4 regions of the Buttiauxella sp. 3AFRM03 genome follow, and region 1 is predicted to be linked to each of the others. Evidence: predicted binding sites of a transcription regulator. Region 1 holds the regulator's gene; each other region holds the start of a gene.
The links. The regulator Fur, encoded in region 1, represses iron uptake genes when iron is present. The targets are predictions, from matches to a motif close to ATAATAATGAGAACNACTATCAA.
Positions count from the first base shown of each region.

Region 2: efeU (iron uptake transporter permease EfeU) is a predicted target of Fur. The motif match lies at 1,579-1,601, and genes of this name have one in related genera.
Region 3: sodA (superoxide dismutase [Mn]) is a predicted target of Fur. The motif match lies at 1,886-1,908, and genes of this name have one in related genera.
Region 4: exbB (tol-pal system-associated acyl-CoA thioesterase) is a predicted target of Fur. The motif match lies at 1,724-1,746, and genes of this name have one in related genera.

Region 1 is NZ_CP033076.1:1,604,885-1,608,033, forward strand. Features, by position in the region: gene ybfF (esterase) at 1-293, shown strand, start outside; gene ybfE (LexA regulated protein) at 429-710, shown strand; gene fldA (flavodoxin FldA) at 863-1,393, shown strand; gene fur (ferric iron uptake transcriptional regulator) at 1,680-2,132, shown strand; gene chiQ (ChiQ/YbfN family lipoprotein) at 2,222-2,551, opposite strand; gene chiP (chitoporin) at 2,599-3,149, opposite strand, start outside.
Region 2 is NZ_CP033076.1:1,181,803-1,184,951, forward strand. Features, by position in the region: gene efeO (iron uptake system protein EfeO) at 1-625, opposite strand, end outside; gene efeU (iron uptake transporter permease EfeU) at 688-1,521, opposite strand; gene putP (sodium/proline symporter PutP) at 1,801-3,149, opposite strand, start outside.
Region 3 is NZ_CP033076.1:3,284,876-3,288,024, forward strand. Features, by position in the region: gene cspA (RNA chaperone/antiterminator CspA) at 154-366, shown strand; gene yiiM (6-hydroxyaminopurine reductase) at 432-1,106, opposite strand; gene sodA (superoxide dismutase [Mn]) at 1,185-1,805, opposite strand; gene D8682_RS16710 (L-fucose/L-arabinose isomerase family protein) at 2,079-3,149, shown strand, end outside.
Region 4 is NZ_CP033076.1:2,236,715-2,239,863, reverse strand. Features, by position in the region: gene D8682_RS11915 (DedA family protein) at 1-252, opposite strand, end outside; gene metC (cystathionine beta-lyase) at 433-1,620, opposite strand; gene exbB (tol-pal system-associated acyl-CoA thioesterase) at 1,809-2,543, shown strand; gene exbD (TonB system transport protein ExbD) at 2,548-2,973, shown strand; gene fucR (L-fucose operon activator) at 3,147-3,149, shown strand, end outside.

The sequences.
Region 1 (3,149 bases):
TGCTGAAGTCATTTGCTGACGGCGAGTGGAAGTTTAATGTTCCGGTATTGTGGGAACAGTACGAGAATATTGTCGGCTGGCAAGCTATCCCAACCTGGAATGAACCGGCACTGTTTATCCGTGGTGGTGCATCGCCTTATGTTGACGAATCACACCGCGAAACGCTGCTTGCGCAATTCCCTCAGGCGCGCGCTCATGTGGTTGCCGGTGCCGGACACTGGGTTCACGCCGAAAAACCTGATGCTGTTTTGCGCGCAATCCACCGTTTTATCGACGCAAGTACAGCAAACTGATTAAAAACAAACCGACTGGCTGTTAGATGCAGCTAACGCGTTGGCGCGCAAGCCATGCTGATGTATGATTGCGCGCTAAAATGCGCCAGAGCACCCCGCTCCGTGCCACCTGAATTCCCTGTCAGTAGTCTAATCATGGCAAAAGAACAAACGGACCGTACTACATTAGATCTGTTCGCGGACGAGCGTCGCCCCGGGCGGCCAAAAACTAATCCGCTGACGCGTGATGAGCAACTGCGTATCAACAAACGCAACCAGCTCAAGCGCGATAAAGTACGCGGCCTGAAGCGAGTGGAACTGAAGCTCAATAACGATGCAGTAGATGCACTAAATCATCTGGCTGAAGCGCGCAATATCAGTCGTAGTGAGTTGATTGAAGAGATTCTACTCGCGCAACTGAAGCAGCATCTCAGTTAGTTGAAAGGCTATATGCCCGGAATACGATGTTGCAGTCTGTGCACAACAGGCTGATAGCAGTTTCCGCACCGCAATGTGTTCTGCTATGATTGCCCTATCTGTGGCCAATTAGCAGCCACCATACCATTAAGTATCAAGAGGTTATTTTACTCATGGCAATCGTAGGCATTTTTTTCGGCAGCGACACTGGTAACACCGAAAATATCGCGAAGATGATTCAAAAACAGCTCGGTAAAGACGTTGCTGAGGTGCATGACATTGCTAAGAGCAGCAAAGAAGACCTGGAAGGCTTCGATATTCTGCTTCTCGGCATTCCAACGTGGTATTACGGTGAAGCGCAATGCGACTGGGATGACTTCTTCCCGACTCTGGAAGAAGTTGATTTCAACGGCAAACTGGTCGCCCTGTTCGGCTGTGGTGACCAGGAAGACTATGCAGAATACTTCTGTGACGCATTGGGCACTATCCGTGACATCATTGAGCCACGCGGTGCTGCTATCGTCGGTCACTGGCCAACGGCGGGCTACCATTTTGAAGCCTCTAAAGGTCTGGCTGACGACGATCACTTTGTCGGTCTGGCTATCGATGAAGATCGTCAACCAGAACTGACTGCTGAACGCGTTCAGAAATGGGTCAAACAAGTTTCTGACGAGCTGAACCTGGCAGATATCATCAACGCCTGATTCTGGATGTGACGCAGCTTTTAAACGGGTTGCGTCACATTGATAGATTATTCCGATTAAAATAATCGCTACAAATTTTTAACTTTTCGGTTTGTCCCTGTACAATGACCCCCTGGCTAAATAGCTAACAAGGCAATTAAATCGCGACTCAGCCGCCATTTTTTAGCTTGATTATGAATAATACTTGCGGTTTCCATTTAGAATCTGCAGTTCTATAATGAGACGCATTCATCTTAACGCTCACCCTGAGTCCGAGCGATCCGTTAAGCAACAGGACAATTTCCGCATGACTGACAATAATACCGCATTGAAGAAGGCCGGCCTGAAAGTCACGCTTCCGCGATTAAAAATCCTTGAAGTGCTACAGGGTCCGGTGAACCATCATGTCAGTGCGGAAGACTTATACAAACGTCTGATTGATATGGGCGAAGAAATTGGTCTCGCCACAGTTTATCGTGTACTAAACCAGTTTGATGATGCAGGCATTGTCACTCGTCACAACTTCGAAGGCGGCAAATCCGTATTCGAGTTAACTCAACAACATCACCACGACCACCTGATTTGCCTGGACTGCGGCAAAGTTATTGAGTTCAGTGATGATTCAATTGAATCTCGTCAGCGTGAAATCGCATCACGCCATGGCATCCGTCTGACCAACCACAGCCTGTACCTTTACGGTCACTGCGCTGAAGGTGATTGCCGTACCGACGAGAATGCACACGAAATCAGCGAAAAGTAATCCGCATATCTGACATTCTGAACCAGATGTCAGGTATAAAAAAACCGGTGAGGAAGCTCACCGGTTTTTTTATTGCCTGAATTCACAGATTACTTGTTGTTCGCACGAATCTCTTGCCAGATTTTATCGCACTTGGCTTTTACCGCCTGGTCGTTACCAGTACGAGTGGCCTGAATACAGTTTTGATAATCCAGGGTGCGCACCGTTTCTTTCTTCGCAAATTCCTGGTGTTCCTTTTCCTGACCCAGCACGTTTAACACGCTCTGACAGGCCTGAATTTTATCAGGATTCCCTTCTGCGGTATTGATACAGGCGCTATAGGCTTGTTTCAGTTTTGTATCTTCCGGTGCCGTTTTAGAGGGTTGTGCGCAGGCGCTCAAACCTAAAGCCATGACCGTAACCAAAATGATTTTTTTCATGCTCGATATCCTTTATAAAACCGGGCGCTTTCACGCCCGGAATCGAATCAGAAGATGGTGAACGGTGCGATGACGATGAATTTCACGTCACGCTCATCCTGGAAGATGTTGCCGTAACCACCGCCCCAGCTTGGGATGTCGGAGTGGTTGTCGTATTGAGTGAAGTGCAGTTTGAACAGAGTGCCTTTCGCGCGCCCATCCTGAATGGTGTACAACGCATCAAGGCTGTACGCCGATTCTTTCAGGCGATTGTCAGCATCGTAGTAACCGTCAGTGGTTGGTTTAGAGCTTGGTTTTGCATCCCATGCGTAAACATACGAAGCACCTACAGCCCAACCAGCCAGATCCCAATTGCTCAGGTCATACATGGCACCCGCGAAGATGGCTTTTTCACCATTGGCGTTGAAGTCAGAACGGTTATCCCACCAGATATCCAGACGACCGTTTGACGATGCGTAAGTTGGGGTCATACGTTGCAGGAAGTAGCCCTGCTGGCCATCAGCCTTGACCATGGTACCTTCGAGCCGCAGGTCAACCTGGCCCACTTTGTAGCCGAATGTCAGAGCCTGCAACCATGCGGTGCCGTCATACAGATCGT
Region 2 (3,149 bases), 420 kb from region 1:
CGTTAGCTTTCTGCTCATAATCGTCTTCACGGGCATCGATGCTGCCGTCCAGATCGGAGAACAGTTCGGCAATCGGTTCGATACGTTCGTAATACTGACGGGTTGGTGCATACAAGGATTTAGCTTTTTCTATGTCACCGGCTTTCACTGCGTCAGTAAAGGCTTTGGTACCTTTAACCAGCTCGGCCACTTGCGCAGTGACGTAGGTTTTATATTCGGTAATCGGGCCGGATAACGCCATCAGGTCGTTTTTCGGTGCGGCCTGGTCGCCAGCAGCTTTAACAATAAGTTTGCCTTTTGGGTTGCTGAGCAGGCCGCAAGTCATGTCGTACTCACCGGCTTGCAGGTTGGCCGTCATTTTCTGAGAGAAGCCCGGCGCGATGTTCTCACGCTCTTCGACTACCATCACCCCTTTGAGGATTTCCCACTCCAGCGCTTTCTGGCTGTTGTTCTGAATAATGAACTGGGTTTTACCGGCGTTAACCGTAATGTTCATCGGTTCGCACTGTTTATCAGTAACGGTGACTTTTACCTGAGGAACATCGGCGGCTTGCACCGCAAAGGCTGAAGAGGCAAGCGCAAACAACGCAGCATGCAGGGCTTTTCGACGAAAATGTGTAGTCATGGCCAATCCCTTTAAAACATCAGTATGTTGTAACTAAGAGGCGATTTCTCGCCACAATATTATTAACGAACGCTATTTGTCGCCTGGCTACCCAGACGTGGGGGAATGAAGAACAGCACCAGCGCGGGAATCAGGTAAATAAAGTACATCGCCACTTCGCTGACGCTAGGCGCTTCCTGATAACCAAAAATGCCCTCAAGCAGCGTGCCAGTCAGGGAATGCGTTGAAAGAACATTACTCAGGTCGAAAGCGATATCCTGGAAATGGTTCCAAAGCCCGGCTTCATGGAATGCACGAACCGCACCCGCAGCAAGACCGGCGGCGACCAGTAAAATAAACAAGCTGGTCCATTTGAAGAACACGGCAAGATTCAGGCGGATGCCGCCCCAATAAAGCAAGAAGCCCAGCACGATGGCGGTGCCAAGACCGAGCATCGCACCAAGTGGCGGCATAATGCCGACGTCCTGCTGGAATGCCGCCAGCAGAAAGAACACCGATTCCAGCCCTTCGCGGGCGACGGCGAAGAACACCATCATAATCAACGCCCAGCCGTGGCTGCCTTTGCTATGCAGCGCTTCATCGACCTTCTGCTCCAGCTGCCCTTTGACGTTGCGCGATACTTTGCGCATCCAGAACACCATCCAGGTCAGGATGAATACGGCGATGACGGCGACAATGCCTTCAAACATCTCTTGTTCTTTTTGCGGGAATTCGCCGGTCGTTTCGTTGATGAAGATGCCTAAGCCTAAGCAAAGCGCTGCGGCTGCAACCACCCCAATCCACATGACGCCAATCCACTGGCCGCGTTGTGTGCGCTTCAGATAGCTGGCTATTAAACTGACAATCAACGCGGCTTCCAGCCCTTCGCGTAACATAATGAGAAACGGAACGAACATTCCTGATACTCCAACTGTGAACTCAGGTCAAAAGACGTAAAGAAAAGTAAAACCAGAACGATTGTGATTATCATTACCATAAAAATAAACACAAGCAGAGAATTTGAATTTTTGTGTATAGCTGTAAAAAAGGCCGCTATTAGCGGCCTTCAGATTGCTGGCAAAGGGTGATAAACGTGTTTTGTAGGGTGGATAAGCGTTAGCGTCATCCACCATTTGCGCGCGTTGTGTCGGATGACGCTGCGCTTATCCAACCTACGAAGAGGTTTGTCAGCAGAATTACTCGACCTGTAACTTTGACGGTGGAGCGGTGTGATAAATCTCATCCGCTTGTGCAAAGCGTTTTTGCATCGATGTACTTGGCGCTTTGCCAAGCAGGCTAACAACCACAATACCGATGCTGCCGAAGATGAAACCAGGAATGATTTCGTACAGACCCAACCAGCCAAACTGTTTCCAGACGATGACGGTCAAGGCACCGATGATCATCCCCGCAAGCGCGCCATTACGCGTCATGCGTGACCACATGACCGAGAACAGCACAACCGGGCCAAACGCGGCACCGAAGCCTGCCCAGGCGTAACTCACCAGACCAAGAACGCGGTTTTCAGGGTTAGCCGCCAGTGCGATGGCAATCAGCGCAACCAGCAGCACCATGAAACGCCCTACCCACACCAGCTCTTTCTGCCCGGCATCTTTACGGAAGAAGGCTTTATACAAGTCTTCAGTAATGGCGCTGGAACATACCAACAACTGGCAGCTCAGCGTAGACATCACCGCCGCTAAAATCGCTGACAACAAGATGCCTGCAATCCATGGGTTAAACAGTAATTGCGCCAGCTCGATGAACACACGCTCGCCGTTCTGGTTAACAGAGCCTGCCAATGACGGGTTGTTGTTGAAATAAGCGATACCGAAGAAGCCCACCGCACACGCACCCGCCAGGCACAGCACCATCCACGTCATACTGATGCGACGCGCTTTGACGATGGTGTGATGTGAATCTGCCGCCATGAAACGCGCCAGAATATGTGGCTGGCCGAAGTAACCCAGGCCCCAGCCCATCAGCGAGATAATCGCCACAAAGTTCAGGCCTTTGAGCATATCGACGTTTTCAATACTTTTTTGCTTGATAACCGCCATTGAATCGTCAAAGCCGCCCACTGCGATAACCACCATCACCGGTGTCAGGATCAGCGCAAAAATCATCAGGCTAGCCTGCACGGTATCGGTCCAGCTCACTGCCAGGAACCCGCCCACGAAGGTATAAATGATGGTTGCCGCTGCACCCGCCCACAGTGCGGTTTCATAGCTCATGCCAAAGGTGCTTTCGAACAGACGAGCCCCCGCCACGATGCCAGATGCACAATAGATAGTGAAGAACAGCAGGATAACCAACGCTGAGATAATACGCAGGATGCGGCTTTTATCTTCAAAACGTCCGGTGAAATAATCAGGCAGCGTCAGTGCGTTGTTGTTCACCTCGGTGTGAACACGTAAACGTCCGGCGACCAGTTTCCAGTTGATATACGCGCCAACCGTCAGGCCGATGGCAATCCAGCTTTCTGAAATACCAGAAAGGAAGATGGCGCCAGGCAGCCCCATCAACAACCAACCGCTCATATCGG
Region 3 (3,149 bases), 1.7 Mb from region 1:
AAGCACAGAACCTTTAAGCAGTTTAGTAGCGCAGTCCTCAAAGAGTTATCATAGATACCCTTCGACGTGATCTACCTTCCTTTATCGCTTTAAAAAATCTGTAAAACATTCCAATTGCGCCGGAAGGCAAATTTAATTTAAAAGGTAATATCTATGTCTAACAAAATGACTGGTCTCGTAAAATGGTTCAACTCTGACAAAGGCTTCGGCTTCATCACTCCTGACGATGGCTCAAAAGACGTGTTCGTACACTTCTCTGCTATCCAGAACGATGGCTACAAGTCTCTGGACGAAGGCCAGAAAGTGTCTTTCACCATCGAAAGTGGTGCTAAAGGCCCAGCTGCTGGTAACGTAACTAGCCTGTAAGGTTAGCGTTAGCAAAGCTAAGAATTAAAAAAAACCGCCTCTGGCGGGTTTTTTGTTTCTGGAATTTACTTCCCAAACAACCGTCGTGAATTATCTTCAACCTTTCCCAAAAGACGTCGTTTCTGCATGGTACGCGTCCAGCTTGTCGATAGTCCGGCGGCGGACAGCAAGCGATGGAATTGTTCGTCATCAAATGGCATATGCCAGGCGATGGCGATAGCTTCAGCCACCGAAACATCACTTACTCGGGAAACCAGTTCCAGTGGATTTTCTGTCGATACATTGCCTGCCAGCACGACTTTATACAGCCAGCCGCAATAACCCGTTTCCTGCATCAGCGAAGACATATTGTTAATGCCAAAATGGTAATTCAGCTTGTAGCACGGTGAGCGCGGTTGTGTGACCTGAATCAGTGCATCGCCCCAACGGAAAATATCGCCAATATAGACATCTTTTTCTGTCAGCCCCTCGGTCGATAAATTTTCGCCATAGGCTGGGGCGGTAAACAGTTCAGCCTGTTCGGGGAATTCACGCGCCCACCAGGTGTAATGCTCGCGCGGATAATGGCACAACGCGCGATCTGGCCCACCATGAACAATTTTTTCAGCCTGTTGATCGCCTTCCAGACCCAACTCAGTGAGTTTCAGCTCACCATCGACCTGATATTTGGCGATCGCACTTGGCCTGCTGCCTGCATACTCACGAACTTTGCCAATATATACGTTTAGCGGATAGTGCATCGGATCCTCCCTGTGGCCAGACGACAGATATAAAAAAAGCGAGCCATCAGGCTCGCTTTTCATCAGTTGCTTTGCAACTTATTTTTTAGCGGCAAAACGTGCTGCTGCTTCGTCCCAGTTCACCACATCCCAGAATGCTTTGATGTAGTCAGGGCGACGGTTTTGGAACTTCAGATAGTAAGCATGCTCCCACACATCCAGACCCACGATTGGGAAGCCGGATACGCCAGAAACCGCTTCGCCCATCAGCGGGCTGTCCTGGTTTGCGGTGGAAACCACAGCCAGTTTGTCACCTTTCAGAACCAGCCACGCCCAGCCGGAGCCGAAACGAGTTGCCGCAGCTTTCTCAAATTCTGCTTTGAAATTATCAACGCTACCGAAGTCACGCTCGATGGCGGCTTTCAGGTCACCTTGCAGGGTGGTGCCAGTTTTCAGGCCTTTCCAGAAGAAGCTGTGGTTAGCGTGGCCACCTGCGTTGTTACGCAGAACGGTTTTCTTGTCAGCTGGCAGTTGATCCAGTTTAGCGATCAGCTCTTCAACTGGCAGGCTTGCGAACTCTGGCAGAGATTCCAGCGCTGCATTAGCGTTATTTACGTACGCCTGGTGGTGTTTGCTGTGATGGATTTCCATCGTTTGCTTGTCGAAATGCGGTTCCAGAGCGTCGTATGCGTAAGGCAGGGATGGCAGTGTATAACTCATGTTCATCATCTCCATTTATTATCGAACGGCGCACAAGCTGTTAACGCCGCGTAATCAGTTGGTTCATTATAGTTAATTAAATGATATTGAAAATGATTATCAATGCCGTACTTTTAGCAAGGTTATAACTTTTCGTCATGATGGAGAAAATGTGAGCACTGTCAGGCAGATAAATCGTTTTTTGCCATCAGCCACAGAAACTGGCATTGCCGCAAAGGTAGCGTTGGGCAAATAGGGTGATAGTCGGCGTTTCTTCCTGTCTGGAGCACTACTATGTCGCTTAACGTCGCCCTTTTCGGTATCGGCCTTGATACCTACTGGCCGCAATTTTCTGGCCTGGAACAGCGCCTTACGGGCTATCTGCAACAAATTGACCATCGTCTCGCCGGGCTTAACGCGACGGTGATTAATGGTGGCCTGATTGATAGCGTCGCCAAAGCTGACCGCTTTGCTACACAACTTCAAAGTCAACCGGTCGATGCCATCGTGCTGTATATCAGCACCTACGCGCTGAGTTCCACGGTGCTGCCGCTGGTGCAAAAGATCAATAAGCCGGTGATTATCCTCGCCCTGCAACCAGAACTGGGTTTGCCGTACGGGAAAATCCGCGAGATGGCCGATCGTGGCGAACGTACCGGCGAATGGCTGGCACACTGCCAGGCGTGCAGCGCACCGGAACTGGCAAACGTGTTTAATCGCGCGGGGATTCGTTACCAGCTGATCGTCGGGGCATTGCAGGGTGATGAATATGCCTGGCAGCAAACGGAACAATGGCTGCAAGCCCTCGAAGTACACAAACAGCTGGCGGCTTGCCAGGTGGGCGTGTTGGGGCATTATTACGACGGCATGGTCGACGTTTACAGCAACATGACCAACCTGAGCGCCAAACTCGGCGTGCGCTTCAAGCCGCTGGAAATGTGCGAGCTGGCCGAATACCGCGAGCTGGTCATGCAAACCGCCAGCAGGCAAAAATGGCAAGAAGTGGAAGCCTCGCTGCAAATCGATCCCGCCTGTGAAAAAAACGAATTAGAACGTGCCGTCCAGACCGCTTGCGCCATGGATCAACTGATAGAAAACAACCACCTTGGTGCGCTGGCGTATTACTACGAAGGGCGCAATGGCAACGCTTACGAGAACATCATTACCTCGATTATTCTCGGTAACACGTTACTGACTCAGCGTGGCATTCCCGTTGCCGGTGAGTATGAAATCAAAAATGTGCTGGCGATGAAAATCCAGCAATTGCTGGGCGCGGGTGGCTCGTTCTCTGAGCCGTATGGCATTGAATTCGCGGATGATGTGGTGCTGTGGGGGCACGATGGCCCGGCACATCCACTGATGGCC
Region 4 (3,149 bases), 630 kb from region 1:
CCAGCAGCCAAGGCTCGCCGCCGCGGTGAGGATCAATAAGGTGGGGACAAAACCCATCACCCCTTTCGCCACTAAGGCTCCCGCGAGTAACAGCAGACTGTCGCCCGGCAAAAATGAGGCGGGTAGTAATCCATTTTCGAGAAACAGCGTCGCAAACATGACGCAATAAACCACTCCAACAACATGAGGGTCCGCGAGTGCAGCAAAATCATGTTGCCAAAGCGCCTGAACAATATTGTGTATAACAGCCATGGCAAATCCTGTGGAACCGCTTTATTGGGCGCACCTAAATCTAAAGTCATTAGCTTAGGCACACCTTAATTTTAGGGACATAGTGTAACGCTAAATGGCCTGCGACACCTTGATCACAGGCTCAACAAATCACCATGAAAGCAAAAAAACTGTTCTTTGCAGTGTCCACATTTGGCAATTTTAGGCGATACGCTGGAAACCTGCGTCCAGATCGGCAATCAGGTCGTCCACATTCTCCAGCCCAATATGAACACGCACCAGCGTTCCGGTGAAGTCTATTCCCCCGGCAGGGCGAATCTCCGCCAGTTCTTCTGGCTGGTTGGCCAGAATCAGCGATTCATATCCGCCCCATGAATAGGCCATACTAAAGTAGTTGAAATTGTCCAGGTAGCTTTGATACTGGTCATTATTCAAACGCTTTTTAAGCACAAATGAGAACAAGCCGCTGCTCCCTGTAAAGTCTCGTTTCCAAAACTCGTGGCCTTTGCTGCCGGGCAATGCAGGATGATTGACGCGCTCAACCTGCGGATGTTGCGCCAGCCATTCGGCAATTTTCAGGCTGCTTTCATGATGTTGACGCAGACGCACGCCTAATGTGCGCAAACCACGGCTGGTCATATAAGCAGTATCTGCATCCAGCATTTGCCCCATCAGATACGAGTTCTCACGCAACTGATCCCAGCAGCGGGCGTTTGATACCGCCGTTCCGACCATCGCATCAGAATGGCCAATCAGGTATTTGGTTCCCGCCTGAATTGAAATATCAATGCCGAAATCCAGCGCTTTAAACAAAATGCCCGCCGCCCAGGTGTTATCGATCATGATGATGGCGTCAGGGGCCACGCTGCGTATCGCCTGAACAATGGCTGGAACGTCATGTACTTCCATTGTTATCGAACCAGGCGATTCCAGAAATACAACTTTAGTATTGGGTTGCACGAGTTGGGCAATGCCTGCGCCAATCATCGGGTCAAACCAGGTGGTCGTGACGCCGAGTTTAGCGAGGATTTTGGTGCAGAAATCCTGGCTGGGTTCGTAGGCGGAGCCGGTCATCAGCACATTATCGCCATGTTCGACAAAGGCCAGAATCGCATTGGCAACGGCTGCGGCACCGCAAGGGTAAAGTGCGCAACCCGCGCCGCCTTCCAGTTCGCACATGGCTTCTTGCAACGAGAAGTGGGTCAGGGTGCCACGGCGACCATAAAACAGCTCGCCTTTCGCGCGGTTTGCCGTGGCCTGTTTTTTGGCTTCGACGGTTTCAAAAACCAATGATGACGCGCGTTGAATGACGCTGTTAACCGAACCCTGGGTGAATTTTTTATCGCGCCCGGCATTAACCAGCGCCGTTTCAATGTGCTTGTCAGTCATGTTCACTTTGCCCTATTTAACCATCTGGATGTCCAAAACTAACTTATCATGCTTTTGCTGCGTAAACGCAAGGAATCCATGGACAATTTAAGGCACTCTTTAAATACTAATGAGAACTACTATCAATTCGATGTCGTTTTGATATTATTGCGCACAGTTTTAGTATTATTTCGCGGTGGAGAGTAAGAGTGACGAATAATTTGATGCAGACAGATCTCTCTGTCTGGGGCATGTATCAGCATGCTGACATCGTGGTAAAGATTGTGATGATCGGCCTGATTCTGGCCTCTGTCGTCACCTGGGCAATCTTCTTTAGCAAAAGTGTTGAGCTGATGTCGCAAAAGCGCCGTCTGAAGCGTGAACAACAACATTTAGCTAATGCCCGCTCTCTGGATGAAGCCAGCGAAATGGCCGAAACGTTTGATGCAAAAAGCCTGAGCACGATGCTTATTAATGAAGCGCAAAATGAGCTTGAGCTTTCCACAGGTAGCGAAGATAACGAAGGCATTAAAGAGCGTACCGGTTTTCGCCTTGAGCGCCGAGTTGCGGCGGTGGGTCGCCACATGGGGCGCGGTAATGGCTTTCTGGCGACTATTGGTGCCATTTCCCCGTTTGTCGGTCTGTTTGGTACCGTCTGGGGCATCATGAACAGCTTTATTGGTATCGCACAGTCACAAACTACTAACCTTGCTGTTGTTGCACCAGGTATTGCCGAAGCCTTGCTGGCCACGGCTATCGGCCTGGTGGCAGCGATTCCGGCGGTTGTTATCTACAACGTATTTGCTCGGGTGATTGGTGGTTACAAAGCTTCTCTGGGCGACGTTGCTGCTCAGGTTTTACTGCTGCAAAGCCGTGACCTCGATTTAGCAGCCAGTTCTCTTGCTCGCCCGGTTCGTACCGCTCAGAAACTGCGTGTAGGTTGATCCCATGGCTTTGCGTCTTAACGAAAATCTCGACGATAACGGTGAAATGCACGAAATCAACGTGACACCTTTTATCGATGTCATGTTGGTATTGCTGATTATCTTCATGGTGGCAGCGCCGCTGGCGACCGTCGATGTGAAGGTTAACCTTCCCGCGTCTTCAAGCCAGCCGCAGCCGCGTCCGGAAAAACCGGTCTACCTGTCTGTCAAAGCCGATCACACGATGTTTATCGGCAACGATGAAGTGACCAAAGAGAGCATGGTCAATGCTCTGATTGCTGCGACAGAAGGCAAGAAAGACACCACGATTTTCTTCCGCGCCGACAAATCAGTTGATTACGAAACGATGATGAATGTGATGGATACGCTGCATCAGGCAGGGTATTTGAAGATTGGCCTGGTTGGGCAAGAAGTCACGAAAACCCAATAAGCATCAATTTTCCTTTCTCTCCATCGCATCACATATATAGAGCGGCCTGCTGGTTAAACTAGCAGGCCGCTTTTTCATAAAGCGAATGAGCGACAGCTGGCGATTTCCGTGTTTCGCCTGGCACGAATGGTTTTGCTGGGCTAATCTCGGGCATTGCCAGGAGACACGCGCTAATG